Regions from separate parts of the Parviterribacter kavangonensis genome, predicted to be linked through region 1. Evidence: riboswitches for the same ligand, from Rfam matches in the RefSeq annotation. Region 1 holds a riboswitch; each other region holds the start of a gene.

Region 1 (10,120 bases):
CGGCGCGCCCGACGAGGACACGACGATCCGCGAGGTCGGCGACGCGACGAAGGCCGGCCGCGACCACCTCGAGCTGGCGGGCGAGCTCATCGACATGGACCGCGCCGCGCGGCTGTCCGGGTCGCGTTTCGCGTACCTGCGCGGCGACCTCGTGATGCTCGAGTTCGCGCTCGTGATGTGGGCGCTGCAGAAGCTGCGCGCCAAGGGCTTCGAGCCGGTCGTGCCGCCCGTGCTCGTGCGCGAGGAGGCGCTCTACGGGACGGGCATGCTCCCCGACACGGAGCAGGCGATCTACCGCGTGCCCGAGGACGACCTCTACCTCGTCGGCACCTCCGAGGTCGCGCTCGCGTCGCTGCACGCCGACGAGATCCTCGACGCGTCCGCGCTGCCCAAGCGCTACTCGGGCTTCTCGTCGTGCTTCCGCCGTGAGGCCGGCGCCGCGGGCCGCGACACGCGCGGCATCTTCCGCGTCCATCAGTTCGACAAGGTCGAGATGTTCTCGTTCGTCCCGCCCGAGGAGTCGCCGGCCGAGCACCTGCGGCTGCTCGCGATCGAGGAGGAGATCCTCCAGGAGCTCGGGATCCCGTACCGGGTCGTCGACATCGCGGTGGACGACCTCGGGGCCTCGGCGGCGCGCAAGTACGACTGCGAGGCGTGGATGCCCGGGCAGCAGCGCTACCGCGAGGTGACGTCGACTTCCAACACAACGGACTTCCAGGCGCGGCGTCTGAAGATCCGGATGCGGCCCGAGAACGGCAAGCCGGAGGAGCTGCACACGCTCAACGGGACGGCCGTGACGTGGCGCCACATCATCGCCCTGCTCGAGAACGGCCAGCGCGAGGACGGCTCCGTCGCCCTGCCCGAGATGCTGACCGCCTTCGGCGCTCCGGCCGAGCTGGCGCCCGCCGCGAACTAGGACCGCTGGGTCGCGCCGTTGCGGCGCACGCGGGCGATCGCCTCGTCGCGCGTCGGGGCGATGTCGAACGTCGAATCCAGCCGCGTGATCTCGAAGAGCCGAAGAACGGTGGGATTCGAGACTGCCAGGGCGAGCGCCCCCTGCTGCCGGGTGACCCGCCGCAGGGCGTTCAGCAGGACGCTGAGGCCGGTCGAGTCGATGAACTCGACGTCGGTCATGTCGATGACCACGCCGGTCTTCCCCTTGGCGATGGCGTCGTTCAGCCGCTCCGAGAACTCCGGGGCAGTCGAGACGTGGACCTCACCGCGAACGGCGATCAGGTGGGTGGAGTCGTCGAGCGCTTCGTCGCTCAGATCGAACTGCGGGGAAGCGAAGGACATCAGGCGCCCCGGACCATACCCGGATCTCATCCCCCCGGTCACGGGTCGGCCCGCAAGTTCCCCCGGAAGGCGGCGTTGGCGCCGACATGCGTCGCCTCGTCACGTCCGTCGCCTTCCTGCTCGTCCTCGTCGCCGCCGCGCCCGCAGCGGCGACGCCCGTCTGCACGGACGGGTACAAGGGCGGCCCGCCGCTCGACCTCTGCGGTGGCCGGATCTTCCCCGAGGCGCCGCTCACGCGCGCGTACGTGCAGTACACGGCGGACCCGTTCGGGTTCATCGAGTACCAGCACGGCATCGAGTACCTCGCGCAGCAGTACCCGCAGTACGTCTCGGTCTTCAAGCTGAGCGACCTCTACGGCCCGACCGCGGTCAGCGCCGGCCCCGACGGCAAGCGGCCCGGCGAGGAGGGCGACACCGGGGACGGGCGCGAGATCCAGGTCGTGAAGATCACCGACCACGAGGTGCCCGACGACGACAAGCAGGCCCTCTTCTACTCGCTGTCGGTGCACGGCAACGAGCGCGGCGGCCTGGAGGGCGGCCTGCGCACCGCCGAGGACCTCGCGGTCGCCGCCACTGAAGGCGGCTCGATCAGCGACGGCGTCGACAACTACACGTCGACGACGGGGCGCAAGCCGGCGTTCCACTCCTACGAGGTCGCGGACCTGCTCAAGAAGGAGGTCGTCTACCTCGTCGACTTCAACGTCGACGGCTGGGCGGTCGGCGACCTGTGGGCCAAGCCGCCGCTGCCGTACGAGCGCGGCAACTCGATCGGCACCGACATCAACCGCCAGATGCCGACGATCGGCCGCATCGACCCGCGCCGCAACCCGCTGCAGGAGTCCGAGGCGGCGTCCGGCCACAAGTTCATGCACGAGGTCGCGGCGCAGTCGGCCGGCGGCAAGATGGCCTACGGCGCCGACGTCCACGGCGAGCTGACCTCGCAGGCCTACGTCGACGTCATGTACCCGGCGGGGCAGTTCGACTCCGTGCAGCACCGGCGGCTGATGGCGATCGCCGAGCGCACGAAGTCGGTCATCGACGACACGCTGTACGGCGGGATCGTCGACCAGATCGAGGAGGCGACGTCCGGCAACGAGGGTGAGGCGGAGTCGGGCGACATCCCGACGAAGCCCGCGCACTGGGCGACGGTGTGGGACACGCTCGGCTACACGGACACCGGGTTCATCGGCGACTACATGGCGACCGACCTCGGCGTGACCGGGATGGACTACGAGATCTTCCTGAACCACACCGTCCCGGACAAGATCTGGAACGTCTACCTGCAGGAGAACCACATCAACGCGACGCGGGCGATCATCAAGACGTCGATGGCGTACGCGCTCTTCCAGGAGGACGAGTTCAACGCGGACAACGTCGTCGTCGACCCGGTCGGGCGTGCGGGCTACGTGACCAACCCCGACACGGTCACCGACCGCGACGAGAACGGGGCCGGAACGCTGCCGGGGCCGGACAAGGACGGTGTGGGCGCGGACGGCAAGCCCGTGACGCAGCGGTCCTACGAGGCGACGAACCAGCGGTTCTTCGCGGACGAGAGCGAGCTCATGCCGTCGCCGCTCGTGCCGGTGGCGTCGGCCGACGTCGCCGCGGGCGGCGCGTCGCTGGACCGCGTCGACACGCTGGTGCTGGCCGACGTGGTGCGGCCCGCCGACGATCGCGGCCGCAGCGTCGACGCGGCGGCGTACGCGAAGTCGCTGGGCGATTGGGTGCGCCGTGGGGGCAACCTCGTCCTCACCGACCGCGCGCTGCATGCGCTGGCGGAGCTGGGCGTCGTGCCGGCCGACGCCGTCAAGGACATCCAGGTCTACCAGCCGTACGCGAACATCGAGGACTTCGAGCACCCGATGGTCGAGGGGCTGCGGCCGAACGCGCGGCAGCTCGTCGAGGGCGGGCCGCTCGGCTTCGGGATCGACGGGGTCGACGGGACGACGCCGATGACGGTCGTCGACTCGGAGGCGTGGAAGGCCGCCGGCGGGCACACGATCGGCACGACCGGCGACACCGACGGGACGTCCGACGACGGGTCGCAGGTCTCGGTCGGCGAGCTGCCGCTCGGCGACGGCAAGATCCGCATCGTGGGCGGCGCGCTGCCGATGCCGACCGAGCAGAACGACCATCGCTACGGCCTGCGCGACTACGCGCTGACGTACACCGGGCTGTTCATCCTCGAGAACAGCATCCGGCACGACGACCCGGACCTCGGCGTCGACCCGCCGGCCGATCCTCCGGCCGATCCGTCGACCGAGTCGTCGTCGTCGGAGACACCGGCCGAGTCCTCGCCGCCGTCGACCCCGTGGCCCGCGACCGTGGCGCCCTCCTCGTCGCCGAAGCCCGTCACGTCGCGCGCCTGCCCGGTGAAGCGGCTGCGGATCCCCGTGCGCGACCCGCGCGGCCGCGCGACGCTGCGGTGGATCACGGTCGACACCGGCAGCGAGCCGGTGCGCCTGCTCAGAGGCAAGAAGCTCCGCGCGCTGCGCCGCGGCGGCCGCTTCCTGGTGCCGGTCTCCGTCGGCACGAGCCGCGCCCGGACCATCCGCCTCGTCGCCCGGACGACGACCGGCAAGACGCTGCGCGTCAGCCGCCGCGTGCCGGCCTGCCGGTGAGCCGCCGCGCCGTCAGGAGTGCCGGACGCGCGGCTCGATGGTGACGAGGACCTGGAGGTAGGTCCGTCCGTCGATCACGCGCTTGCGGGCCCGCTGCTCGAGGAGCCGGCGCGGGCCCGTGAGCTTCACCTCGTCGCCGAGGTCGTAGGTGGTGCGCGCCTCGCGGGCGGCCTGCGGGGAGATCGCGTAGCGGTCGGTGATCACGATGGGGTCACGGTCGCCGGCGCGGCGGACGACGTCGTCGGCCGGGACGCCCGCGTGCTCGGCGACGGTGGCGAGGAACCGATCCGGCAGCACGGCCGTCGGGCTCGCGGCGGCCGCGGCGACGGCACGCGCGATCGGCTCGTCGTCGCCGTGCTGGAAGTCCTTGCGCAGCACGTCGCTCGCGATCGCGGCGACGCGCTTCAGGCGCTCCTTGGGGTTCGGCCGCGCCTGCGCGCCGAGGAAGCGCATCCAGTACTGCGCGGCGCCCGGCGTCTGGTCGTCGACGACCCACAGCGGCGCGTCGTCGGGGCCGGGGAGGACGGCCGCCTTCTGCAGCCCGCGGGCGCGCGGCAGCACGTGCGGGATCACGATCTCGTGCAGTGCCTCGGCGGCATCGACCGCGCCGGGCTCCCACCGCACGTCCTCGAGCGGCGCCAGCTCCACCTTCATCACGGCGAGGAAGTCCTCGCCGTCCGCCATGCCGCGGACGAAGAGCAGCAGCCCGCCGCGCGCCGACCCGTCGTCGGCGAGCCGCTCGGCCGCCGCGGCGGCGACGTCCGCGAAGTCCCCCAGCGCGCAGTCGGCGAGCCGCTCGAAGATCACCGGCTGCCCGTCGCGCCACCACGCCGGCGCCGACCGGCTGTCGAGCTCCTTGCGCTGATCGAGCAGCCGGTCGAGGTACGCGTCGATCCGCTGGCGCACTGGCGCTGCGAGAGCGGAGGGGTCGACCGCCCCGATCCGCCGCACCCGCGACCCTCCGGCATCGGGCCCATCGGCCCCCCCGGCCTCTCCGCGAGAGGGCTCCCTCTCCGCGCGTGCGTCTTCGAGGTGGTGGAGGGCGAAGGCTTCGAGGGCGCGGTTCACGGGCCGGAGATCATGGCGTAGCGTGCGCGCATGCTCCCTTCCCGCGCTTCGGTGGTCGTCATCGGAGGCGGCGTGATGGGGGCGAGCATCGCGTTCCATCTCGCGGAGGCCGGCGTCGAGGACGTCCTTCTCCTCGAGCGCGGGCAGCTCGGCGGCGGGTCGACGTCGAAGGCGGCGGGCGGCGTCCGCGCCCAGTTCTCCGACGAGGTGAACGTGCGGCTCGGGGCGCGGTCGCTCGAGGCGTTCGCGGACTTCGGGCGGCGGCCCGGCGCGGAGATCGACCTGCACCGGGTCGGCTACCTGTTCGTCCTCACGCGCCCCGAGGACGTCGCCACGTTCGAGCGCAGCATCGCGATGCAGAACGCGCTCGGCGTGCCGTCGCGGCTGATCGGGCCGGAGGAGGCGAAGCGCCTCTCGCCGGTGCTGCGCGTCGACGACGTGCTCGCCGCGGCGTGGTCGCCCGACGACGGTCACGCGACGCCCGACGCGGTCGTGCAGGGCTACGCCGCCGGCGCCCGCGCGCACGGCGCGACGGTCGTGACCGGCTGCGAGGTGACGGGGCTCGACGGGCGCGACGTCGTCACGCCGCGCGGCACGGTCACGACGGAGTGCGTCGTGTGCGCCGCGGGACCGTGGTCGGCGGCGATCGGCGCGATGGCCGGCGTCGTCCTGCCGGTCGAGCCGCTGGCGCGCCGCATCCGCTTCACCGGCCCCGTCGAGGGACTGGAGGGCGACGTCCCGATGACGATCGACTTCGCGACCGGCTTCTACTTCCACCGGGAGGGACCGGGTCTGCTGATGGGCATCGCGACCGAGGCCGAGGACGTCGAGACCGCGCTCGCCGACGCCGCCGAGCATCGCGCGCCCGCGATCGCGCGCGCCGAGCTGCGTGGCGGCTGGACCGGCCTCTACGAGATGACCCCCGACCACAACGCGCTCATCGGCGAGATCTCCGGCGACCCGCGCTTCCTCTACGCGACCGGCTTCTCCGGCCACGGCTTCCTCCAGGCGCCCGCCGTCGGCGAGACCATCCGCGACCTCTTCCTCGGCCGCACCCCGGAGATCGACGTGACACCCCTCGACGTCGCCCGCTTCGGCCTCGGCGCCGAGCGGCCGGAGAGGAACGTCGTGTGAGCGCGGCCGGCGAGGCACGTCGTGTGAGCACCGGCGCCGAGGCGCTCGTCTCCGCCCTCGAGACGCACACCGACGTCGTCTTCGGCCTGCCCGGCGTGCACAACCTCCCCGCGTGGGAGGCGCTGCGGGCGTCGCCGATCCGCCTGGTCTCCGTCCGCCACGAGCAGACGGCGGCGTACGCGGCCGACGGCTACGCGCGGGCGACGGGGCGTCCGGGCGTCGCGCTCGTCACGACGGGCCCCGGCGCGGCGAACACCGTGACCGCGACGGGCGAGGCGTACGCGTCGGGATCGCCGCTCGTCGTCATCGCCACCGACGTCCCGTCGACGCTGCGCCGCCCCGGCGTCAACCGCGGCGTCCTGCACGAGACCGACGACCAGCCCGCCCTCTTCGCGCCGGTCACGAAGGCCCGCTTCGAGGCCGTGCCCGGCGACGACCTCGAAGCCCTCGTCGACCACGCGATCCGCGTTGCGACGCGCCCGCCGATGGGTCCGGTCTACGTCGGCATCCCCACCGATCTGCTCGGGGCGGCGGCACAGCAGTCGCGTCTTGACGCGGCGCTGCCAGAGGAAGGTGCCACGGTCGACGAGGCGGCCGTTGACCAGGCCGCGTCTCTGCTCGCCGCGGCGGAGCGACCGCTCGTCTGGGCCGGTGCCGGCGCGGTCGATGCGGGGAAGGCGGTAGGGGCGCTTGCCGAGCGGCTCGGGGCGCCGCTCGTCACGACGCTCTCCGCGGCGGGCGTGCATCCGAGCGAGCTGCGGCCGGCGCATCACCCCGCCGTCGGCGCGCTGTGGGACGCGGCGGACGTGGTCGTCGCGATCGGCAGCGACTTCGACGGGACCGACACGCAGAACTGGGCGATGCCGCGGCCGCCGGCGCTCATCGCGGTCAACGTCGACCGCGACGACGCGGCGAAGTCGTGGACGCCCGACGTGATGATCCACTTGGAGGCGGAGCCGGCGGCGGGGGCGCTGCTCCATCAGGTCACGGCGAGGGCCCCGTGGTTCGAGCGGCCGGACGTCTCCATCGACGACCCGGACGCCGCCACGTTGCTCGACGCGATCCCGGCCGACGCGGTCGTGGTCTGCGACATGTGCATCCCCGGCTACTGGATCGGCGGGTTCCACCGGCCGGCGTCACCGCGCTCGGTGCTGTACCCGATCGGATGGGGAACGCTGGGGTTCGGGTTCCCGGCGGCGATCGGCGCCGCGCTCGCCGGCCGCACCACGATCGCGGTCGTCGGCGACGGCGGGTTCCTCTTCGCCTGCGGGGAGCTCGCGACCGTCGCGCAGGAGCGGATCCCGCTCACGATCGTGCTCTTCGACGACAAGGGCTACGGGATGCTGCGCCACGACGGCGGCGACCCGTTCGTGCTGCACACGCCGGACTTCGTGAAGCTCACCGAGGCGTTCGACGTGCCCGCCGAGCGAGTCGCGCTCGAGGACCTGAAGACGAAACTCACGCAGCCTCCGGACGGCCCCCGGATGCTCGTCGTCGAGGCGGCGCTCGCACCGCCGGTGAACACCTCGCCGAAGTGGCCGCGACGCTCGCGAACTTGAGCGCGCGCTGAACATTTACGACAAGCGTCCGAATCGCGTGACAACCGGGGTCGCGGCGTGCACCATGCCGTCTGCGCCGCGAAGACGACCGGAGATCGGAGTCGCTGCGCACGAGATCGAAAAAGGCAACTCCGTCGTGAGGCGGGGACGCAAAGCCAGAGGCCTCCATCCCGGAGAGGTGGCTCAGCTACCGGCTCGAGATCGACCAACACCTGTCAAGGAGGACAGATGTCGGCTTTCCCGACGCCTTCGCAGTACCGCCGCGGCATCGTCGCGACGTGCAGTGCCCTTGCCGCCACGCTCGCCGTCGCCGCCCCGGCCCTCGCCGGTGGCACGACGCCCGAAGCCGTGATGGGCAACCCCACCTGCGCCGACGTCGGCAGCGGGCTCAAGTCCGTGAAGATCGACCCGGTCCCGCAGGGCACCACCTCGCTCGCCGGCCGCACGATCGTCGTGTCCGGCCGCACCCTCGACTGGACCAGCACCGACGCGATCGCCGTGGTGATCGTCAAGGGCGGCCCGAACGCGAACATCTACCGCTACGACCCCGCCTCGACGGGCGACACCGGCCTGCACGCGCCGGCCAACCCGAAGAACGGCCAGTACTACGGCCTCAGCCACGTCGACTTCTGCCGCGGCGCCTCGACGCCGACGCCGCCCGTCACGCCGGACCCGCCGGTCGACCCGCCCAAGAACCCGCCGGTCCCGCCGACGGACCCGTGCGCCGACGGCACGTGCGGGGTCACGCCGGAGCCCCCGACGAAGCCGGAGACCCCGAAGAAGCCGGTCACCACGACCATCCCGTCCACGGGCGGCGTCCTCGGCGCCAAGGGCGTCGTCAGCATCCGCACCGTCGCGGCGATCCACCAGCGCAAGCAGTGCGTCTCGCGCCGCTTCACGCAGGTCGTCACGGGCAAGGGCATCAAGCGCGTGACGCTGACGATCAACGGCCGCGTCGTCGGCCGCATGAAGGGCAACGGCAAGCGCTTCACGCTGTCGGTCGACCCGTCGAAGTACGGCAGCGTCCTGCGGATGTCCGCGCGCGCCGAGTTCGTCAAGGGCAGCGGGCGCAAGGCGAAGACGATGCGCGTCACCGTCCTGCGCTGCCTGCAGTCGCGGGGCATCCGCTTCACCGGCTGAGAACCAGCCTCGAACGCAAGATCCCGGGAAGCGGTGCGTTGAAGGCACCGTGACCCGGATCTTGCGTTCAGCGGCGCTCGCAGCGCTGCTCCTGCTCTCCCTCTCGCTCCCGACCACCGCCGCCGCCGACGTCCCGGACGGTGCGGACTGGAAGGAGCTCTACATCCCGGCCGGCGGCCCCGACGAGCCGCAGCTGCACGCCGACGTCCTGCGCCCGAAGGGGCTTCCGGACACGGCGCCGACGCCGGTGATCCTCAGCATCGGCCCGTACTTCGGCCACGGCGGCCAGTCGACCCCGAACGGCGACAGCAGCGACCGCCCCTCGAACCGCTTCGACGACATGATCGAGGGCGGCAAGGTCTTCGAGCGCGGCTACACCGTCGTCTACGTCGACCTCCGCGGCTTCGGCGGCTCGCAGGGCTGCAACGACTTCGGCGGAACGGGCGAGCAGAACGACGTCAAGCGCGCCGTCGAGTGGGCCGCGACCCAGTCCTGGTCGACCGGCCGGGTCGGCATGTGGGGCAAGTCCTACGACGGCTGGACCCAGGTCATGGCGCTCGACGAGAAGCCCAAGGGCCTCGCCGCCGCGATCATCCAGTCGCCGATCATCGACGGCTACCGGACGCTCTACCAGAACGGCGTCCACTACGACGCGGGCTGGTACGCGACGCCGGGGCTCTACCAGCAGATCGACGCGATCCCGCCGACGACCGACGACAACCAGGACTACTTCCTCAACTACCTGCAGGGCTCCAACCCCGTCTGCTACCTGCAGAACATCGGGGCGCAGAACACGACGCTCGACCACGACGACCCGTTCTGGCAGGAGCGCGACCTGCCGAACGCCCGCGGCTCGGACGTCCCGGTCCTGTGGTCGCACGGCTTCATGGACGCGAACACGAAGCCCGACAACTTCCTGCCGGTCTGGTCGACGCTGACCGGCCCGAAGCACGCGTGGCTCGGCCAGTACGACCACGTGCGCGGGAACGAGAAGGACGTCGTCGGCCGCGACGGCTTCCTCGACGAGGCGATGCGCTGGCTCGACACGTACGTCAAGGGCGATCCGGCCGCGAGCCCCGCCGGCGACCCGGCGGTCACCGTGCAGGAGGGCGACGGCAAGTGGCGCGCGGAGACCGCGTGGCCGCCCGTCGACGCGCGGCCGTACGCGATGCCGCTCAAGGCCGGCACCGTGACCGACGCGCCGAACAACGATGCCGAGGGCGAGACGAGCGGGCAGTCCGGCAACGGCGTGCTGTCGGTCAGCCAGCCGCTGCCGTACGAGGCGCACATCGCGGGCACGCC
Region 2 (10,120 bases), on a different contig from region 1:
GCGCCTTCTCGGGCCGCAGCACGCCGACGGTGCCGATGACCGGCGCGTCCGGCGCGAGGCCGAGCTCGGCTCGCACGTCGCGCGCGGGATCGAGGGTGGGCGCGGCGATGCCGTTCGGCAGGACGCGCGCGCGGGACGCCGGGACGCCGCGCTCCACGAGCAGGCGGCGATCCCGCTCCGACACCGCCAGGTACGCGTCGACGCCGCGGCCGAGGACCTTGCTCTCCGCGAGCAGGCGCGCGCGGCCGAGGAGCTCCGGCGAGCCGTGCTCGTGGGCGACGAGCACCGGCACCCGCGTGACGCGGCCGAGCAGCGTGGCCCACAGCGACGAGCCGAACATGTGCCCGTGCAGGACGTCGATCTCCCTGCGCCGCACCCGCGCCACGAGCGGGCGCCACGCGGCGAGGTCGAAGCGGCCGCGGCGGCCGAGCTCGACGACCTCGACGCCGTGATCGGCGAGGTCGGCCAGGGCCTCGGCCTTCGTGTCGCCGGGGAAGTGGTCGCGCGTCTCGCGCGTGACGAAGAGCGTGCGGCGGAAGCGCGCGGGATCGAGGCGGGCGACGACCTGCATCGTGAACCGCTCGGCGCCGCCGGGGTTCAGCTGGTCGATCAGGTGGGCGACGCGCAGGCGATCGGTCACGCGGCGCGCACGACGTCGTCGTAGACCTCGCGCAGGCGCCCGGCCCACGCCTCGGCGCTGAACTCAGCCTCGAAGCGGGCACGGCCCTCGGCGCCGATCGCCGCGCGGCGCGCCGGGTCGGCGAGCAGCGGCTCGATCGCCCCGGCGATGACGTCCGCGCGCGGCGGCGCGGGGACGAGCACGGCGCCGCGCTCCTCCCCCGTGATCTCCGGGATGCCACCGACGTCGGTGGCGACGACGGGCGTCGACGCGGCGAGCGCCTCGATGACCGACGTGGGGAGCGCGTCGTACGACGGCGCGTGCAGCAGGACGTCCGTCGCGGCGAGCAGCGCCATCACGTCGTCCCGGTACCCCGCGACGATCGCTCCGTCACCGAGCGTCGCGGCCGCCTCGTGGACCGCGTCGCGCGACGGGCCGTCGCCGGCGATGAGCAGCCGCACGCGCGGATCGCGTTCCCGCAGCATCCGGATCGCATCGACGGCGATCGCGTGCTCCTTCTCGGGGCGCAGCGCGGCGACGATCGAGACGACGAGGTCGCCGGCGGCGATGCCGAGCTCGGCGCGGACCGCCGCGCCGTCCGCCTCGCTCGCCGGCTCCCCCGCGATGCCGTTGCGGACGGTGACGACGCGCTCCGGCCGCTCCCACCCGGTCTCGAGGTAGCGGTCGCGCGCGATCGTGGACACGGCGATCACGCGGCGCATGCCGACGCGGCGGCTGACGGCGAAGAGCCGCTCCTTGACCCCGTCGCGGCCGCGCCGGTCCCAGCGCATCTGGTGCAGCGTGGAGACGGCGGGGACGCCGAGCGAGCGGGCCGCCCAGCCGCCGGTGAAGTCCGACGTGCCGAGGTGCGTGTGCACGACGTCCGGCTTGACCTCGGCGATGTGCCGCCGCAGCGCGGCGACGGCCCTTGGCTCGAGGTGGCGGACCGGCACCAGCGCCGGGTCCACCCCTCGCGACCTCAGGCGATCGGCCGCCGGCGTCCCGTCCCGGTCCGACAGGTACGCGACGCGCATGTCGATGCCGGCCTCCGGGGCGACGGCGGCCAGGTGCGGCAGGAGCATCTCCGCTCCGCCGCAGGCCATCGAGTCGACGACGTGGAGCGCTCTCAGCACGTCCCGCGCGACACGCACGGGTCCACGACCCGCAGGCGCGAGCGCCAGTCGACGCCGTCGCGGATGTTGTAGACGAACACGTCGTCGGGAGCGTAGTACGGGACGCCGTTCTGCTCGGCGTACGTGACCCACGGGTCGGGCTGGCCCCACGCGGTGTGGCTGAGGCCGGACTCCTCGGCGATGCCCCAGGCGCCGCCGGTGTCGCCCATGATCATCCCGTACTCGGCCATGGCGTGGAAGATCGTCTTCCGCCACTTGGGAACGTTCAGCGCGTCGATCTCGGCCGCGGTCATGTCGAGCTGGACGCGGGCCCCCATCGGCGGCGCGTTCAGGTTCGGCTCGCCGATGTCCGAGCACGAGCGGCCGGGGTTCGAGCCGGCCGGGTAGACCGTGCCGCCCGACGAGCACTTCGCGACCAGGAAGAGCGCGTGGTCGATGCGGCCGGCCTGCAGCTCCTCGATGCGGAGCTTGCCGGCGAGGTTGCCGTACTTGCCGGCCGTCGCGTCCGAGCCGAGGCCGTCGCCGTCGATGCGCGTGCGCCCGCCCCAGCCGATGTCGATGCGGCCGCCGCTCGGGTCGCGCGGGCGGACGGTCCAGAAGTCGTACTCCCAACCCGTTGACTGGTCGATGACCGTCATGTGGCCGTCGCTGTCGCCGGCCGGCTGCGCCTGGACGGGGATGCGGATGACGTGGCCCTCGATCGCGCAGGTGCCCCAGCGCTCGAGGCAGTGGATCGTGAACTGCGGGTCGGTCGGCTGCGACCAGTAGACGGGGTCGCCCGCGTCCTTGTCGGTGCCGGCGACCTTGCCGCGGATGTGCTGCGCGGGGCCGAAGCTCGTGATGCGGTCGACGATCTGCTGCGAGTTGCTCAGCAGCGGGGCGGTCGCCGGGATCCTGCGGTTGAACGGGCTCGCGTCCGAGTACGGCCGCCAGCACGCGCCGGGGACGATGCCCATGCCGAACGTTCCGTAGGCGGGGCAGTCGCCGCCGAGCGGCGTGCTCGGCGCGGGCGCGGGGGCCGGCTCGGGAGCGGGCGCGGGGTCCGTCGGCGTGGGCGACGTCGGCGCGGGCTTCGTCTTCTTCTTGGCGGCGACGATCGTCTCGGTGGGCGACGTGGTCGGCTCGAGCTCGACGCGGCGGTCCTCGATCTTCAGGACGAGCGTCGGCGCGACGGGCGCGCTGACGACGCCGGTCGCCGGCTTCTTCGCGAGCTTCGCGCGCAGGCGCACCTTCAGGACGCCGCGGGCGGCGGCGCTGCGGACGGCGCGCAGCGGCAGCGCCTGCTGGCGGCGAGCGCTGGCGCGCAGGCGGGCACCGCGGATCGTGCGCGGGTGGATGCCCTTGATGCGGTAGCTGACGAGCTTGCCCTTCTTGACGGCCGCGCTGTAGGTCTTGACCTTGACGGCGGGGCGCGCGTCGGCCGGCTGGGGAAGCAGGCAGATGAGCAGCAACAGGGCGCTTGCGAGCAGCGCGAAACGGCAGCGCAAGCTGGGGAACGTGATCGGCGGCAACGTCTCTCCGGGTGGTCATGGCACCGCCCACTTCTCCTTCGGCGGCCCGGCTGACTCGATGGGGGACGAGTCCCGTGACTTTGCGGACCCGCCTCGCGACGGGGGTGCCTTTTCGGGAGGTGCCGATTCAGTTGTGTGTCCACGCACACCCTCGGGCCGGGACGGTCCAACGCCGAGCGGTCAGCGCTCCTTGTGGACGTCTGTCCAGCACCGGGTCGACACCTGTTCTAGGCGTCCGGTGAGAGCTTCAGTGCGGGCCGTCAGCCGGCGCGGCGCAGCAGCGCGCGGCGCACGTCCGGCGGCACCGCGCGCACGCCCAGGCCCGCTGCCGTCGCGGCCAGTCCCGCCGTCGTGCGCGGGACGGCGAGCACCTCGAGGCCGGGATCGAACGCGGAGAAGCGGCCCTTGTACTCCTCGCCGCCGCGCAGCAGCCGGTACTCGCGGACGCCGTCGTCCATCGCGGCGCGCACCGTGTGCGAAAGCAGGACGAACCCGACCGACTGCTTGTCCCACGCCGGGTCGCGGCCCGACTGGTAGTACCACTCGTACTCGGCGTACCGGAAACCCTGCCAGGCGGCGACCGCGACACCGTCGACCTCGAGCAGCCACAGGCGCAGCCAGCCGCGCTCGAGCGCGACGCGGGCGAAGTCGCGCTGGAACGCGCGGGCCGGCCCCTCGGCGAACGTGTTCGAGGCGCCCTGCCAGCGGGCCTCGTGCAGCGCGTGCAGCGTCGTGAGCGCGGCGTCCAGGTCGGCGGGGTCGGTGACGAGGCGGAACGCGACGTCGTGGCGCTTGCGCAGCGCGCGCTCGCGGCGGCGCACCTGCTCGCGGAAATTGCGGCTGCGCGACGCGAGGAACGCGTCGAACGTGAGGCCGGCGGCCGGGAGCACCGGACTGGGCTCGCGCCGGAGCGTCACCCCGCCGAGCAGCCCCGCCCACCCCTCGTCGGCGGGCAGCTCGTCGGCGACGAGGAGGTCGGGCCGCAGCTCGCCGAGCGCGTCGCGCAGCGCCGCGGCGACGCGCACGCGATCCTCCGGCGCGCACACCGGCGCGATCCGATCCGCCGGCCCGTGCCCCACGAACCGCACGAGGTCCACGGGCCGCCGAGCCGCCCGGTAGAGCGGCAGGATCCCGACCGTCTCCCCCGCGTCGCGGCACGCGAGGAGATGCAGCGGCCGATCGCCGCCGAAGTGCCGCCACCACGTCTCCGCCCACTCGATCGTCGTGAAGAGGTTCGCGTTCGGAACCTCCGCCCACGCTCCGCGCGCGGCGGAGAAGTCGCCGAGAGGCTCGACCGTGCACGCACGGTGCCTGACCCCGTTGTTGCGCGACGCCTTCGCCGGCGCCTCGCCCGGCGCGTTCTCCGCCGCCGCGCCCCACGAGGTCTCCACGGCCGCGCCCCGCGAGGTCTTCGCCGGCGCCGCGCCCCGCGGCGCCTCCACGGCGACGGCGACCCTCTCGACGTCTTCCGGCGTGAGGTGGTGGTGGCACGGGAGGCCGATGAGGCGGTCTCCGAGGCGGACCGCGTGGATCTTCTGCGCGCGGAGGCGGGTGAGCTCCGCGTCGGCGTCTTCGACCTCGAGGGGGACGACGAGGGGGGCGGCTCCGGGGGACGGGTCGCGGAAGCGCTCGGGGACGCGATCGCCGAGGGCGGCGGCGAGCGCGAGGTGGTGACCCAGGCGGCGCGACTGGAAGGAAGGGTGCGCGAGGCCGGGCAGGACGGCCGCGATCGCGCGGGCGCGGCGGTCGGGGGCGACGTCCTCGCGGTCGGCGACCGCGGAACCGCAGACGACCGCTCCGCGCAACCCGAGCGTCGGGCCGAGCGCGAAGACGGCGACGTCTCCGACGCTGCCCACCGGACCGCGCTCGCTCCACGCGCCGATGGCCTCCGTGCAGTCCTCGATCACGGGGTGCTCGCCGGCCGAGACCTCAGCCGGGTGGCCGAGCTCGTGGCGGACGACGACCGCGTCTTCGCCGACCGCTTCGAAGGCGAGGGCGAACGCCTCGGCCACCGAGGCGCGCACGAGGTGCGGGCCTCCGAGGGGGAAGACGGGTGGCGACGTGGGCGCCGCGACGAGGAGCGCCGGGCGGGCGGGCGGCCGTGCGGTGATCGTGGAAGCGGCCATGGCTCGTGCCGCGACGGCGCTTCGGGCGGCGCCGGGCGGGCGAGTACCCTAGCCGCGCGCGGGGACCCCCATCCGACGGCCCCGCCGATGCGCCGTGACCGACGTGCTCGTCCTCTGCTACCACGCGGTCAGCCCCACCTGGCCCGCCGACCTGTCCGTGACCCCGGACGCGCTCGAGCGCCAGCTCGGCGGCCTCGTCGCCCGCGGGTACCGGGGCGCCACCTTCGCCGACGTCGTCGCGAAGCGCCCGGCCGGCAAGACGGTCGTCGTCACGTTCGACGACGCGTACCGCTCCGTGGGGACGCTCGCGAAGCCGATCCTCGACCGGCTCGGCCTCCCCGCCACCGTCTTCGTGCCGACGAACTGGCCGGACGCAGGCGAGCCGATGGCCTGGCCGGGCGTCGACCACTGGCTCACGACCGAGCACCGCGACGAGCTGCTCCCCCACTCGTGGGACGAGCTGCGCGCGCTGCGCGACGCCGGCTGGGAGATCGCGTCGCACACGCAGAGCCACCCGCACCTCACGACGCTCGGCGACGACGCGCTCGCGCAGGAGCTGCAGCAGGCCCGCGCGCGCGTGGAGCAGGAGCTCGGCGCGCCGTGCGCCACGATCGCCTACCCCTACGGCGACCAGGACGCCCGCGTCCGCGACGCCGCCAAGGAGGCCGGGTACGCCGGCGGCGCCGCGCTCGGCCGTTCGCTCAGGGAGGGCGATCCGCTCGCCTGGCCGCGGGTCGGCGTCTACCACGGCGACGACGACCGCCGCTTCCGCGCGAAGGTCAACGTCCCGCTGCGCCGCATCCGCGCGTCCGGCGCCTTCGAGCGCGCGATGGCTACCGTCGACGCCCGGCTCAGGAAGCGCGGCGGCGGGGCCGACTACTCGGATCGATGGCAGAGCGCGGGCTGACGCGCCGCACGGCGGTCGGGATGGCGTGGGCCTATGGCTCCTACGTCGGCGGCCGCCTGCTCGTGCTCGTCTCGACGGCGATCCTCGCCCGGATCCTCACGCCGGGCGAGTTCGGCCTCGTCGCGCTCGCGCTGACGTTCACGGCGCTGCTCGACATGCTCAAGGACCTCGGCGTCGCCGAGGCGCTCATCATCGTCGACGAGCAGGAGGTCTCCGACAAGGCCGACACGGCATGGATCGTCATGCAGCTCGGCGGCCTCGTGATCCTCGCGATCACCGCCATCCTCGGGCCGGTCGTCGCCGACCTCTACGACGAGCCGGCCCTGACCGGGATCCTCCCCGTTCTCGGCTCGACCTTCGTCCTGCGGTCGCTCGGCTCGGCGCACTACGCGCTCGCGCAGAAGCGCCTCGACTTCCGGTCGCGGACCGTCGCCGAGATGGCCGACGTCGTCACGCGCGGCGTCACCGGCATCACGCTCGCGCTCGTCGGCGCGGGCGCGTGGAGCCTCGTGCTCGGCTACGTCGCGGGCACGGCCGCGATGACGCTGACGCTGTGGCTGCGCGTCGACTGGCGGCCGCGCTTCCGCGCCAGCCGCGGCCACCTGCGCGAGCTGCTCGGCTTCGGCGGCGCGCTGACCGGCGTGACCCTCGCCGGCGCGATCCTCGGCAACGTCGACGCGCTCGTCATCGGCCACGCGCTCGGCTCGTCGGACCTCGGCCTCTACTCGCTCGCCTCACGGCTGCCCGAGCTGCTCATCATCAACCTCTCGGTCGTCGCCGGCCAGGTGCTCTTCCCCGCCTTCGCCGCGGTCGGCAAGGACGCGCTGCCCAACGCGTTCCTCTCGTCGCTGCGCTACGCCGGGATGGTGTCGCTGCCGCTTGCCGCGTTCCTCTTCGTCCTCGCCGACCCGCTCATCCTCGCCGCGTTCGGCGACCAGTGGGAGTCCGCGGCGACCGTGATGCAGCTCTTCTGCCTCTACGCGCTGGCCTCGCCGGTGACGCTCGTCTGCGGGACCGTCTTGAAGGCGAGCGGCCGCGCCGGCCTGCTGCTGCGCGTCGCGATCTTCCAGGTGATCGTCGTCGTGCCGAGCGTGCTGATCGCCGTCGACGGCGGCATCAACTCGGTCGCGACCGTCCACGCGGCGGTCGCCGGCGTGATCCTCGTGCTGCAGCTCGGCCTGGCGATGCGGCTCGTCGGCGTCTCGCTCGGCCCCGTGCTCACCGCGCTGTGGCCGCCCGTCGCCGGCGGCCTCGCCGTCGCCGCGGTGGCATGGGGCGTCGACGAGCTCGTCGACGGCACGTGGGCGGTGCTCCTGATCGCGGCCGTCGCCGCCGCCGTCGTCTACGCGCTGACGCAGTGGCTGTTCGCGCGCGACTCGCTGCAGCGCCTGCGCCAGTCCGTCGTCCCCTCGCCCGTCGCGGCGCCATGACGGCGCCCGCGGTCAGCATCACGATGCCCGCCTACAACGCCGAGGCGACGATCGGCGAGGCGGTCGCCAGCGTGCTCGCGCAGACACGCGACGACTGGGAGCTCGTGATCGTCGACGACGGCTCGCGCACGCCCGTGCGCGAGGTCCTGCAGGACGTCGACGACCCGCGCGTGCGGATCGTCGAGCACGACCGCAACCGCGGCCTCGGCCGCACGCGCAACACCGCGCTGCGCTCCAGCGCCGCGCCGCTCATCGCCCACCTCGACGCCGACGACCGCTACGAGCCGGAGTACCTCGAGGCGCTCCTCCCGCGGCTCGACGACCCCGCGGTCGGCCTCGCGTACTGCAACGCGCGCGTCTTCGGCATGCACGAGCACCTCTACATCGAGGATCCGTCGGGGCATCCGCTCGACCACTTCCCCGCCCTGGCGCTGCGCAACGACATCCCGAACTTCGCCCTGGTCCGCAAGTCGGCCATCGAGCGCATCGGCGGCTACGCCGAGTTCACCTGGGGGGCGATGGACTGGTACCTGTACCTCCGCCTGGCGGGCGCCGGCTGGCGCTTCGCGTACGTCGACCGGGTCCTCGCGAACTACCGCTGGACCGGCCAGTCGATGAGCCAGGACTGGGACAAGGTGCAGGACTCGAACCTCCACGTCCTGACCCGCTTCATGCTCCATCACCCGCTGCGCCGCGGCCCGCACCGCCGCGTCCTCAAGCTCGCCGTCGCCCAGGGCGGCAAGCGCATCCCCGGCGTCGCGCGCGTCAAGCGCGCCGTGCTCGACCGGAGGGCCGCGTAGATGTGCGGCATCTGCGGCATCCACGAGCGCGACCGCCCGGCGGACCGCTCGGCGCTCGAGCGCATGAACGAGACGCTGCTGCACCGGGGTCCCGACAGCGCCGGCGTGCACGTCGACGTGCCCGTCGGCCTCGCGATGCGGCGGCTGTCGATCATCGACCTCGAGGGCGGCAGCCAGCCGATCTTCAACGAGGACCGCACGATCGCGGTCGTCCAGAACGGCGAGATCTACAACTACCGCGAGCTGCGCGACGAGCTGATCGGCCGCGGGCACACGTTCGCGACCCACAGCGACACGGAGGTGCTCGTCCACCTCTACGAGGAGCACGGCCCGCGCTTCGCCGAGCGCCTGCGCGGCATGTTCGCCGTCGCGGTGTGGGACGCGCCGAAGCAGCGGCTCGTGCTCGCGCGCGACCGGTTCGGGATCAAGCCGCTGTACTGGCGCGAGGAGGGCGGCACGCTGTCGTTCGCCTCGGAGCTGAAGGCGCTCGTCCGCCAGCCCGGCTTCTCGACCGACGTCGACCCGCGCGCGCTCACCGCGTTCCTCGCGCTCGGCTGGATCCCGACGCCGCTGACGATCTACCGCGAGGCGCGCAAGCTGCCGCCCGGCACGCTGCTCGTTCACGAGCGAGGGAGCACGACGCTCGAGCGCTACGCGCGCCCCAAGCCGGTGGCGCGCGACGAGCTGCGCGGGGAGAGCTTCGACGTGCTCGCCGCCGAGTTGCGCGAGCGCCTGCGCGAGTCGGTGAAGGCGCACATGGTCGCCGACGTCCCCGTCGGCGTGCTGCTCTCGGGCGGCGTCGACTCCTCCGCTATCGCCGGCCTCGCCGCCGAGCACGCGAGCGGCCGGCTGAAGACGTTCTCGATCGGCTTCGAGGAGCGCACGTTCAACGAGCTCGACCGCGCGCGCATCGTCGCCGAGCGCTACGACACCGACCACCACGAGCTCGTCGTGCACCCGAACTCAGTCGAGCTGCTGCCGAAGGTCGTCGCCGCCTTCGACGAGCCGTTCGCCGACTCGTCCGCGCTGCCGACGTACCTCGTGGCCGAGCTGGCCGCGAAGGACGTCAAGGTCGCGCTCGCCGGCGAGGGCGGCGACGAGCTCTTCGGCGGCTACTTCACGTACACCGCCGACCGGCTCGCCCCGTGGCTCGGCCGCCCGGCCGCGCTGGCCCGGCCGCTGCTCGACCGGCTGCCGAGCGGGTCGAGCTCGCTGCGCCTCGACGACAAGGCCAAGCGCTTCGCCGCCGCCGGCGCGCTGCCGCCGCTCGACCGCCACGTCGGCTGGACGACGTACCTCGACGGCGACGCGCGCGGCGGGCTGCTCGCCGACGAGCTCCTCGTCGACTTCGATCCCGTCGACCTCTACCGCGAGCGCTTCGCCGAGACCGAGGGCGCGGAGATGCTCAGCCGCCTGCAGGACGTCGACCTCGCGGTGAACCTGGTCGACGACCAGCTCGTCAAGACCGACCGGTCGAGCATGGCCCACTCGCTCGAGGTGCGCGTACCGCTGCTCGACACCGCGATCTCCGACCTCGCGCTCGCGATCCCCGCCAAGCACAAGGTGCGCCGGCTGGAGAAGAAGCGGCTGCTGC
Region 3 (10,120 bases), on a different contig from region 1:
GTACGCGCCGCCCGACCTGCTCGTCGGCAACGGGACGGCGCCGTCGGCGGCGTGGCAGGCGTTCTACGCGATGACCGGCGCGATGGCCGCCGGGCTCTTCCCGTCGCTGCTCGAGCCGCTGCCCGCGGCGGGCGAGGCGCGGGCGCTCATGGGCGAGGAGGCGTGGCGCGACCTCGTCGAGCGGCCGCTGGGGGAGACGCTGCGCGAGCGGTTCGCCGACCCGCTCGAGCGCGGCGTCGTCGCGACGGACGGGCTCATCGGGACGTTCGCGTCGCTCGACGATCCCGGGCTCGCGCAGAACCGCTGCTTCCTCTACCACCTCGTCGGCGGCCCGTGGGACGTGCCGGTCGGCGGCATGGGCACGGTCAGCGGCGCGCTCGAAGCGGCCGCGCGCGCGGCGGGAGCGCAGCTGCTCACCGGCGCCGAGGTCGTCCACGTCGACGGCGGCACGGTCACCTACCGCCACGACGGCGCGGAGCACGCCGTCACCGCCGACCACGTCGTCGCGAACGTCGCGCCGGCGGCGCTCGCGCGGCTGCGCGGCCGGCCGGCGCCGGCGACCGCACCGGGCAGCCAGACGAAGGTCAACCTCCTGCTCACGCGGCTGCCGCGGCTGCGGTCCGGAGTCGCCTCGGAGGACGCGTTCGCCGGGACGTTCCGGCTGAACGAGACGTGGGACGAGCTCGAGGCGGCGTACGCGGCGGCCGCCCGCGGCGAGCTGCCCGGCCCCGCCCCGGCGGAGCTCTACTGCCACTCGCTCACCGATCCCTCGATCGTCCCGCCGGGGCTGCACACGCTGACGCTCTTCGGCCTTCACACGCCGCCCGCGCTCTTCGCCGCCGACCACGACGGCACGAAGCGCACGCTCGCCGAGCGCTACCTCGACCAGCTCGACGCCCACCTCGCCGAGCCGATCCGCGACTGCATCGCGCTCGATGCGCACGGCGCGCCCTGCGTCGAGGTGAAGTCCCCGCTGGACCTCGAGCGCGAGCTCGGCCTCCCGGAGGGCAACATCTTCCACGGCGACCTCGCGTGGCCCTGGGCGGAGACGCCGGAGGACGCCGGACGCTGGGGCGTCGAGACCGACGACGAGCGGATCCTCGTCTGCGGGGCCGGAGCCCGTCGCGGCGGAGGCGTCTCCGGCATCGGCGGCCACAACGCCGCCATGGCGCTCCTCGCACGCTGACCTCGTCGCACGAGAGCGTGCAGTTCCTGCTCCTGCAAGGGATCTTGCGGACACTTGCGAGGTCGTGGGTAGCTTGCCGCCGCTCCGGGCTTCCGTCCGCCCGGTTGTGCGCCCATGCCCCGATCCCTTCGCGTCATCGCCGTTCTCGTTGCGCTGCTCGTGCCCGCGTCGTCCGCTCACGCCGAGCGGCCGGTCAAGCGCCACGACCACGGCGCGGCGGTCAAGAAGCTGCAGCGGCTGCTCGGGATCCGCGCCGACGGCGCGTTCGGGAAGGGCACGGCGCGGGCGCTCAAGCGCTTCCAGCGCAAGCACAGCCTCACTGCCGACGGCGTTGCCGGCCCTGCGACGTGGCGGATGCTCAAGAAGGTCCACCGGATCCACCGCGGCGGCAGCGGCCGTGCCCGCGTGCGGACGCGGGGCGCCAGCGTACGGCTCGCGCAGCGGCATCTCGGCGTCACCGCCGACGGCGTCTTCGGGCCCGGCACGCAGCGCGCCGTCAAGCGGTTCCAGCGCGCGCACGGACTGACCGCCGACGGCATCGTCGGCCCGGCGACGTGGCGCGCGCTCGGCATCCGCGGCCGCCACCCGGTGCTCAAGCGCGCGCGGCTGCGCAGCAGCAGCCGCGGCGGCCGCAGCGGCCTGCCGATCCGCGTGCGGCGAGCGATCCGCGCCGCGAACCGCATCGCTCGCGCGCCGTACAAGTGGGGCGGCGGCCACGGCTCGTTCAACGACACCGGCTACGACTGCTCGGGCACCGTCTCGTACGTCCTGCACGCGATGGGGATGCTCCGCGTCCCGCGCGACTCGTCGGGCCTGATGAGCTACGGCGCGCCCGGCCCCGGCCGGTACATCACGATCTACGCGAACCCGAGCCACACCTGGATCCGCATCCTCAACCGGCGCTTCGACACGTCGGCGAAGCGCATCGCGGGCTCGCGCTGGACGTCGGACCTGCGCCCCACCGCGGGCTACACGGTCCGCCACCCGCCCGGCCTGTAGGCTGCGGCGCCCTCATGCGCGCCGTCCAGATCGTCGAGCTCGAAGGCCCCGACAGCGTCAAGGTCGTCGACGACGCCCCCGAGCCGGAGGCGTCGCACATGATGACCCCCGGCAGCGGCGTCGTGATCGACGTCGAGGCGGCCGGGGTGTCGTTCCCGGAGGTCCTGCAGACGCGCGGCCAGTACCAGATGAAGCCGCCGCTGCCGTTCGTCCCCGGCAGCGAGGTGGCGGGCACCGTCCGCGAGGCGAGCGATGACTCGGGCTTCTCGCCGGGCGACCGCGTCATGGGCTTCTGCTTCCTCGGCGGGTTCGCCGAGCGCGCGGTCGCGCCGGAGCACTTCACGTTCAGGCTCTCGGACAAGCTCGACGCCGCGCAGGGCGCCGGGCTGATCCTCAACTACCACACGGCGTACTTCTCGCTCGTCACGCGCGGGCGCGTGCGCGAGGGCGAGACGGTGCTGGTCCACGGCGCCGCGGGCGGCGTGGGCACGGCGACGATCCAGGTCGCGAAGGGGCTCGGCGCGCGCACGATCGGCGTCGTGTCGAGCGACGAGAAGGAGCGCGTCGCGCGCGAGGCGGGCGCCGACGAGGTCGTGCGCTCGGACGGGCCGTGGAAGGACCAGGCGAAGGAGTGGTCGGGCGGCGGCGTCGACGTCGTCATCGACCCCGTCGGCGGCGACCGGTTCACCGACAGCCTCCGCTCGCTCGCCGAGGACGGCCGCGCGGTCGTGGTCGGCTTCACCGCCGGCTCGATCCCCGAGGTCAAGGTCAACCGGCTGCTCCTCAACAACGTCTCGGTGGTCGGCGCCGGCTGGGGCGCCTACGTGATGTCGAAGCCCGAGGTCACGCGCGAGATCGGCGCGGCGCTCGATCCGATGATCGAGCAGGGCATCGTCAACCCGATCGTCGGGGCGCGGTTCCCGCTCGAGCAGACGGCCGACGCGCTGAAGCTGCTCGACGGTCGCGGCGCGCTCGGCAAGATCGTCCTCGAGCCTTAGCCGGGGCCCCGAGCAACCCCGGCGGCGGGACCGCTCGCGAACGCTAGGGAACCCCCCGATGCCGATGCATGGGCAGGAGCGCAGCATGCACGTCACTCCACGACGCAGCCGCTTCCCTCCACCTCAAAGGACCCCCACCCATGCTCATCCACGACCAGCTGCTCGCCGACGTCAGCGCGCTCGACGCCCGGATCACCGGCTCGGCCATCGGCCCCGCCGACGCGCGCTACGACGAGGCCCGTGCAGCGTGGAACCTCGCGATCGACCAGCGCCCCGCCGCGGTCGCGATCGTGCGCTCGAGCGCCGACGTGGTCGCCGTCGTCGACTTCGCCCGCGAGCACGGCCTCAAGGTGGCCGCGCAGGGCACCGGCCACAACGCCGCCGCTCTTGCCGCGCTCGACGGGACGATCCTCGTCAAGACGCACGAGATGCGCGACGTCCACGTCGACGCGTACGCCCGCCGCGTCCGCGTCGAGGCCGGCGCCATCTGGCTCGACGTCACGACGAAGACCGCTCCGCACGGGCTCGTCCCCGCGCTCGGCTCGTCGCCGGACGTCGGCGTCGTGGGCTTCACGCTCGGCGGCGGGTTCTGCTGGGTCGGCCGCAAGCACGGCCTCGCCTCGAACACGGTCACGGCCGTCGAGATCGTCCTCGCCGACGGCAGCGAGGTCCGCGCGACCGCCGACAACGAGCCCGATCTCTTCTGGGCCGTCCGCGGCGGCGGCGGCAACTTCGGCGTCGTCACGGCGCTGGAGATGGAGCTCTTCGCGGAGCCCGACATCTTCGGCGCGTCGATGCTCTTCCCGATCGAGCGCGGCGCCGAGGTCATGCACGTCTGGCGGACCTACGTCGACACGCTGACGGAGGACACGACGAGCTACGCGCGGTTCCTCAACCTGCCTCCGATCCCCGACATCCCCGAGCCGCTGCGCGGCCGCTCGTTCATCAACATCGAGGTCGTGCACCTCGGCGACGAGGCCGCCGGCAAGGCCGCCTCGGAGGCGATCCGCGCGCTCGGGCCGGAGATGGAGCTCGGCGGGATGATGGACGCCGAGGCGCTCAACCACTTCCACATGGATCCGGAGAACCCGGTGCCCGGGGTCGCCGGCGCGCACATGCTCATCGACGAGCTGACCCCGGAGGCGGTCGACACGTTCGTCGCCGTCGGCGGCCACCAGTCGCGCTCGCCGCTGCTCATGCTCGAGCTGCGCCACCTCGGCGGAGCGCTCGCCCGTGAGCCGCAGAACGCGGGCGCGCTGCCCAAGCTCAACGGCAAGTTCGCCTCGTTCGCCGTCGGCATGGCGATGGACGTCGAGAGCGCCATCGCGGTCGAGTCGCACCTCGAGAAGGTCACCCTCGCCCTCGCTCCCTGGGACAACGGCGCCCGCTACCTGAACTTCGTCGAGCACCCCTCCGACACCCGCCCGATGTTCGAGTCGACGCGCTACAAGCGCCTGCGCGACATCCGCGCGTCCGTCGACCCGGACGAGCTCTTCCAGGCCAACCACCAGATCCGCGCCGCCCGCTAGAGGTGCCGTCGAAGGCCGTCCTCCCGGGGGCGGCCTTCGGCGTTCTGCGGGGAAGTAGGGGGATGACTGGGGACAGGTAGGGGGTCTTCCCCGATGCCAGGGCTCGTCCGCGGCGGCAAGATCATCGTCATGAGCCACCCCGCCCTCCCCACCATGAGCGCCCTTGACGTCAAGGCCCGCCTCGAGGGCCTCTACGAGGAGCGCGCCCTGGCGTCCCTGTGCGAGCTCGCCGCCGAGCGCGCGTACATGGCCGACCTCGAGGCCGACATCCTCGCGACGACCGACGCCTACATCGGCGCCGCCGTCACCGAGCTCGCCACGCTGCGCGGCGAGCTGGGCGCCCGCCTGCAGGGCTGATCCGCGGACGCTCGTCTAGCGTCCGCTGGATGAGCACCCCCGAGCGCCTGCACGCGCTGTTCTACGACTACGTCGACGGCATCCTCGAGAAGCGTGCCCCGCATCGCGAGGCGCACCTGGCCGCCATCGCCGGCGGCAAGGACGCGGACGCCATCGTGCTGGCCGGCGCGCTCGGCGATCCACCCCACGGCGCGCTCATCGTCTTCCGCGACGCGGAGGAGGCGCAGCGCTTCGCGGAGGCCGATCCGTACGTCCTCGCGCAGCTCGTCACCGGGTGGCGCGTCGAGCCCTGGACGGTGGTCTAGGGTGGCCTCGTCGGCGACGAGGAGAGCCTGATGGAGACGTACGAGTTCGTCGTGGTGGGAGCCGGCTCGGCCGGCTGCGTCATCGCCAATCGCCTCACCGCGGACGGCGCCCGCGTGCTGCTGCTGGAGTCCGGCGGCACCGACCGCCGCATCGGCGCGCGCCCCGGCCGCCTTCCCGACGCTGTTCCAGGGCCCCGCCGACTGGAACTACCTCTCCGAGCCCGAGCCCGGCCTCTACGGCCGCCGCTGGTACCTGCCGCGCGGGCGCATGCTCGGCGGGTCGTCGTCGATGAACGCGATGCTCTACGTGCGCGGGCACCGGTCGGACTTCGACCGCTGGGCCGAGGAGGGCGCGGCCGGGTGGAGCTACGACGAGGTGCTCCCGTACTTCAAGCGGTCCGAGGACAACGCCGAGATCCGCGACGAGTACCACGGCGTCGGGGGCGAGCTGCACATCACGCGCGACCGCTGGCTCTCGAAGACGTGGGAGCCGTTCACGGAGGCGGCCGTCGCCGCCGGCATCGAGCGCACCCCCGACTGCAACGGCGCGCAGATGGAGGGCGTGACGCTGCTGCAGACGACGACGAAGAAGGGCCGGCGGCTGAGCGCGTCGCTCGCGTTCCTCAAGCCGGCGAAGGGCCGCGACGGCCTCGACGTCGTCACCGGCGCGCACGTGCGGCGGATCGTGCTGGAGGGCGGGCGCGCGGTCGGCGTCGAGTACGAGCAGGGCGGATCGGTGAAGACCGCGCGCGCCGAGCGCGAGGTCATCGTCACGGCCGGCGCGTACGGGTCGCCGCAGCTGCTCATGCTGTCGGGCATCGGCGCCCCCGACCAGCTGCGCGAGCACGGCATCGCCGTCGCGGTCGACAGCGCGCAGGTCGGGCGCAACCTCATGGAGCACCCGATGTGCTTCCTCAACTGGCGCACGACGGCGGACACGCTCGACGACGCCGCCGACATCAAGTACCTGGCGCCGTGGGCGGCGCGCGGGAAGGGCAAGCTCTCGTCGACGGTCGCCGAGGCCGCCGTCCACTGGAAGTCGGATCCGTCGCTGCCCGCGCCGGACTTCCAGTTCCTCCAGGCGCCCGTCTACTTCTGGGAGCACGGGTTCCGCAAGACCGGTGCGCCGGCGTTCACCATCGGCGCGGCCCTCATCGGGCCGACGAGCCGCGGGTCCGTGACGCTGCGGTCGGCCGATCCGGCGGACCATCCGCGGATCCTCAACAACGCGCTGTCGCAGCAGAGCGAGGTCGACGCCATGCTCAAGGCGATCGAGCTGGCGCGGGACATCGCGTCGCGATCGCCGCTCGCCGGGATCTTGGGCGAGGAGCTCAACCCGGGCGCTTCGATCGGCTCGCGGGAGCAGCTCGAGCACTGGCTGCGCGCGACGTGCGAGCACGAGTACCACCCGACGTCGACGTGCCGGATCGGCTCGCCGGAGGACGGCGTGGTCGACACCGAGCTGCGCGTCCACGGCGTCGAGGGCCTGCGGGTCGCCGACGCGTCGGTCATGCCGCGCGTCGTGTCCGCGAACACGCATGCGGCGACGCTGATGATCGCCGAGCGGTGCGCCGACTTCGTGCTGGGCCGCGCGGCGGCGCCCGCGGCGAGCGCGGGCGTCGAGGTCGGCGCGGCCTCCTGAACGGCGCGGGGGCCGCCGGCACACTTGCGTGCCGGCGGCCCCGGGTTCCTTCGCGCCTTGCCCGGAGGGGCGAGCTGGGGCTAGTGCTTCTTGGCCGTCTTCTTCTTGACGACCTTGCGGACGGGCGTCTTGACCGTCGCGCAGGCCTTGAAGCGGCGGGTGCCCATGCGGAGCTTCCCGTGGCGGGTCACGACGAAGGTGCGGACCGTGTAGGTGCCGGCCTTCTTGCCGCGGAGGTCGACGACCGCGGTGACGCGCTTGCCGTGGCGGCGGATCTTCACGAACTTGCCGTTCACGAGGACGCGGGCGGCCTTGACGCTGTACGGGGTCAGGCGGATGGTGATCTTGCGCTTGCTGGTGCAGACGCGCTTGCTCGTCATCACCGTCGTGACCGACGTCGACGGGGCGAAGCTCGGCGTGGCGCTCAGGCCGTCCTTGCCGTCGGCGCCGGCCTTGCCGTCGGTGCCCGAGGTCGGCTTGTGGCCGCCGCCGTTGCCGTGGCCATGGCCGTTGCCGTTGCCGTTCCCGTTCCCGTTCCCGTTGCCGTTCGGCGTGTCCGGGTGGTCGGGATGGTCCGGATGGTCCGGATGGTCCGGGTGGTCGGGGTGGTCCGGGTGCTCGGGCTTGCCGTGCTCCTCGCCGGACTTGCCGTGGTCCTCGTCGCTCTTGCCGGGCGACTCGGGCTTGCCGTGCTCGTCGCCGGCCTGACCGTGGTCCTCACCGGACTGACCGGGGTTCTCCGGCTTGCCGTGGTCCTCACCGGCCTGGCCGTGGTCGTCGCCGGCCTGGCCCTCGTTGCCCTGCGGACCCTGCGGGCCGTTCTGGCCCTCGTTGCCGGGGTTGCCGTTGTTGCCCTGCGGGCCCTCGGGACCGTTGGCGGCCGGGTTGCCCTGCTGCGGGTTCCCGTTGTTGCCCTCGGGACCGGCCGGGCCGTTGCCGCCGGGGTTGCCCGGCTGGCCCGGCTGCCCCTGGTCGCCCTGCTGACCCTGCGCGGCGTTGGCGGCGACCTGCGCCTCGTTGCCGTTGGCGCCGTTGTTGCCGAGGCCGTTCGGGCCGGGCTGGCCGCCGCCGAGCCCGTTGGGGCCCTGCTGGCCGTTGCCGATCCCGTTCGGGCCGGCGTTGACGTTCTTGCCCTGCGGCTGGTCGGCCGACGAGATCATCGGGACGACGAGCGCTGAAGTGAGGACGACCGGCGTGAAGACACGCACGGCACGCCCGAGACGACGAGGAGCCGGGGTACCCGACATTGTTCCTCCTTGACGACGTTCTCCGGGTGGCCGAGCCGGTAGCTGAGCCATCTCCCTGACGTTGCTCCGGTCAAGGGGAGACCTCTGGCTTTGCGCCCCCGCCTCACGACGAGGTTGCCTTTGTCGTCTCGAGAGGCTCGCTGGGCATCCTGCCCCGCTCACCTCTGCAGAGGATGGTGAACGTGAGGAGAAGGGCCTGCAATCGAACGTCGGTCCAGATCTGCTGACCAGCGCGCAAGTCCTTCCCTTCTTAACGACGAAGGGGCCGCCGGCAGAACACCGGCGACCCCTCGAGTCCCTTCGCGCTCCCGAAGGAGAGCTGGTGCTACGCGGCGCGACGGAACGGCGTCGGCACGGTGGCGCAGGCCTGGAAGCGGCGCACGCCGTTGCGGACCTTGCCCGTCTTCGTGATGACGTACGTGCGCACGGTGTACGTGCCGGCGGTCTTGCCACGGAGGTCGATGACGGCCGTGACGCGCTTGCCCTGACGGCGGACCTCGACGCGCTTGCCGTTGACGTACACGCGCGCGAACTTCACCGAGTACGGCGTGAGGCGGATCGTGATGACGCGGCGGCTCACGCTGACGCGCTTGCTCGGGATCGTCATCGCGACCGGGCCCTGCGCGGGCGCCGGCAGGTCGACGCGCACGTCGTTGGCCGGCGCGGAGTTGTCGCCCGAGGACGCGGTGGTCGACTTCTGCTCGGCCGGCTTGTCCTCCGACGGCTTGTCGCCGGAGTCGTCGCCGCCGCTCTCCATCTCGCCGCCGCCGACGACGACGTCGTTGCCGCCCTGGTCGTCGCCGTTGCCGGGGATCTGGTCGTCGTCGTCCTGCTGGTCGTCGTCGCCGGCGTTGCCGTGCTCCTCGCCGTCCTGGCCGTGCTCGGCGTCCTGGCCCTGGCCGTGGTCCTCGCCGGCCTGCCCGTGGTCGTCGCCGTCCTGGCCGTGCTCGGCGTCCTGGCCGTTGTCCGACTGGTCCTCGCCGGACTCGTCGTCGCCCTGCTCGTCGCCGGACTCGTCCTCGCCCTGCTCGTTGCCGGATTGGTCGTTGCCGTGGTCCTCGCCCGACTGCCCGTGGTCCTCGCCCGACTGCCCGTGGTCCTCGCCGGCCTGGCCGTGGTCCTCGCCGTCCTGGCCGTGCTCGGCGTCCTGGCCCTGACCGTGGTCCTCGGCCGCCTGGCCGTGGTCCTCGCCGGCCTGGCTCTGGTCGCCGGTGGGCTGCTGCTGCTCTTCGGCCTTCTTCTCCTGGCCGGGGGCATCGTTCGCCTTGTCGGCGGGCACTGCGGCGGCGGTCGCGGGGACCGCAAGACTGAGGACGACCGGCGTGAAGACACGCACGGCACGCCCGAGACGACGAGGAGCCGGGATACCCGACATGCATCCTCCTTGACGACGTTCTCCGGGTGGCCGAGCCGGGAGCTGAGCCATCTCCCCGACGTCCTTCTCCGGTCAGGGGAGACCTCTGGCTTTGCGTGCACGCCTCGCGACGCGCTTGCCTTTGTCGTCTCGTGAGGTCTGCGTTCAATCCTGAACGCTCGCCTCGCGATGGGAAGAGTGGGGCATGGGGCCCGGTCCTTCAATCGAACACATGGCCAGGACCCCTATCGGAACGTCAGGTGCCCCGGGTTCACGCACCACGCGTGCCCGCAGGTGCGGACCGGCTCGCCCTCTGGCAGCGACCCGCGGACGAGCTGGTGCGCGACGAGCCCGGCCGCTTGGCCGTCGTACACGGGGCTCCCGTTGGCGTCCCGGGCGCCGAGCCACGGCCAGCACTCGTCGCGTCCGCGGACGTCGACGTCCGCCCAGAAGCGGCGGCGCCGCTCGAACCGTCGCATGAGCCGCAGGACGCCCGACATCGG

What was found. A riboswitch is a leader RNA that binds a small molecule or an ion and turns the genes downstream of it on or off. The one in region 1 is predicted to bind cyclic di-GMP.
Region 2: linked by a shared signal. The riboswitch ahead of AC1UE4_RS00705 (hypothetical protein) and the one ahead of AC1UE4_RS23405 (hypothetical protein) in region 1 are both predicted to bind cyclic di-GMP.
Region 3: linked by a shared signal. The riboswitch ahead of AC1UE4_RS14260 (hypothetical protein) and the one ahead of AC1UE4_RS23405 (hypothetical protein) in region 1 are both predicted to bind cyclic di-GMP.

What each region holds. Positions count from the first base shown of each region.
Region 1 is NZ_JBXPJA010000003.1:712,924-723,043, forward strand. It holds gene serS (serine--tRNA ligase) at 1-916, shown strand, start outside; gene AC1UE4_RS23380 (STAS domain-containing protein) at 913-1,296, opposite strand; gene AC1UE4_RS23385 (M14 family zinc carboxypeptidase) at 1,383-3,917, shown strand; gene AC1UE4_RS23390 (hypothetical protein) at 3,930-4,823, opposite strand; gene AC1UE4_RS23395 (NAD(P)/FAD-dependent oxidoreductase) at 5,016-6,119, shown strand; gene AC1UE4_RS23400 (thiamine pyrophosphate-binding protein) at 6,143-7,678, shown strand; cyclic di-GMP riboswitch class I at 7,793-7,873, shown strand; gene AC1UE4_RS23405 (hypothetical protein) at 7,907-8,818, shown strand; gene AC1UE4_RS23410 (CocE/NonD family hydrolase) at 8,868-10,120, shown strand, end outside.
Region 2 is NZ_JBXPJA010000001.1:143,370-153,489, reverse strand. It holds gene AC1UE4_RS00715 (glycosyltransferase) at 1-640, opposite strand, end outside; gene AC1UE4_RS00710 (glycosyltransferase family 4 protein) at 637-1,770, opposite strand; gene AC1UE4_RS00705 (hypothetical protein) at 1,746-3,239, opposite strand; cyclic di-GMP riboswitch class I at 3,301-3,382, opposite strand; gene AC1UE4_RS00700 (GNAT family N-acetyltransferase) at 3,524-5,389, opposite strand; gene AC1UE4_RS00695 (polysaccharide deacetylase family protein) at 5,484-6,296, shown strand; gene AC1UE4_RS00690 (lipopolysaccharide biosynthesis protein) at 6,278-7,726, shown strand; gene AC1UE4_RS00685 (glycosyltransferase family 2 protein) at 7,723-8,526, shown strand; gene asnB (asparagine synthase (glutamine-hydrolyzing)) at 8,527-10,120, shown strand, end outside.
Region 3 is NZ_JBXPJA010000001.1:2,818,842-2,828,961, reverse strand. It holds gene AC1UE4_RS14295 (phytoene desaturase family protein) at 1-1,186, shown strand, start outside; gene AC1UE4_RS14290 (peptidoglycan-binding protein) at 1,301-2,185, shown strand; gene AC1UE4_RS14285 (NADPH:quinone oxidoreductase family protein) at 2,200-3,183, shown strand; gene AC1UE4_RS14280 (FAD-binding oxidoreductase) at 3,324-4,712, shown strand; gene AC1UE4_RS14275 (hypothetical protein) at 4,806-5,069, shown strand; gene AC1UE4_RS14270 (YciI family protein) at 5,099-5,374, shown strand; gene AC1UE4_RS14265 (GMC family oxidoreductase) at 5,463-7,016, shown strand; gene AC1UE4_RS14260 (hypothetical protein) at 7,097-8,224, opposite strand; cyclic di-GMP riboswitch class I at 8,298-8,392, opposite strand; gene AC1UE4_RS14255 (hypothetical protein) at 8,589-9,599, opposite strand; cyclic di-GMP riboswitch class I at 9,673-9,768, opposite strand; gene AC1UE4_RS14250 (hypothetical protein) at 9,863-10,117, opposite strand.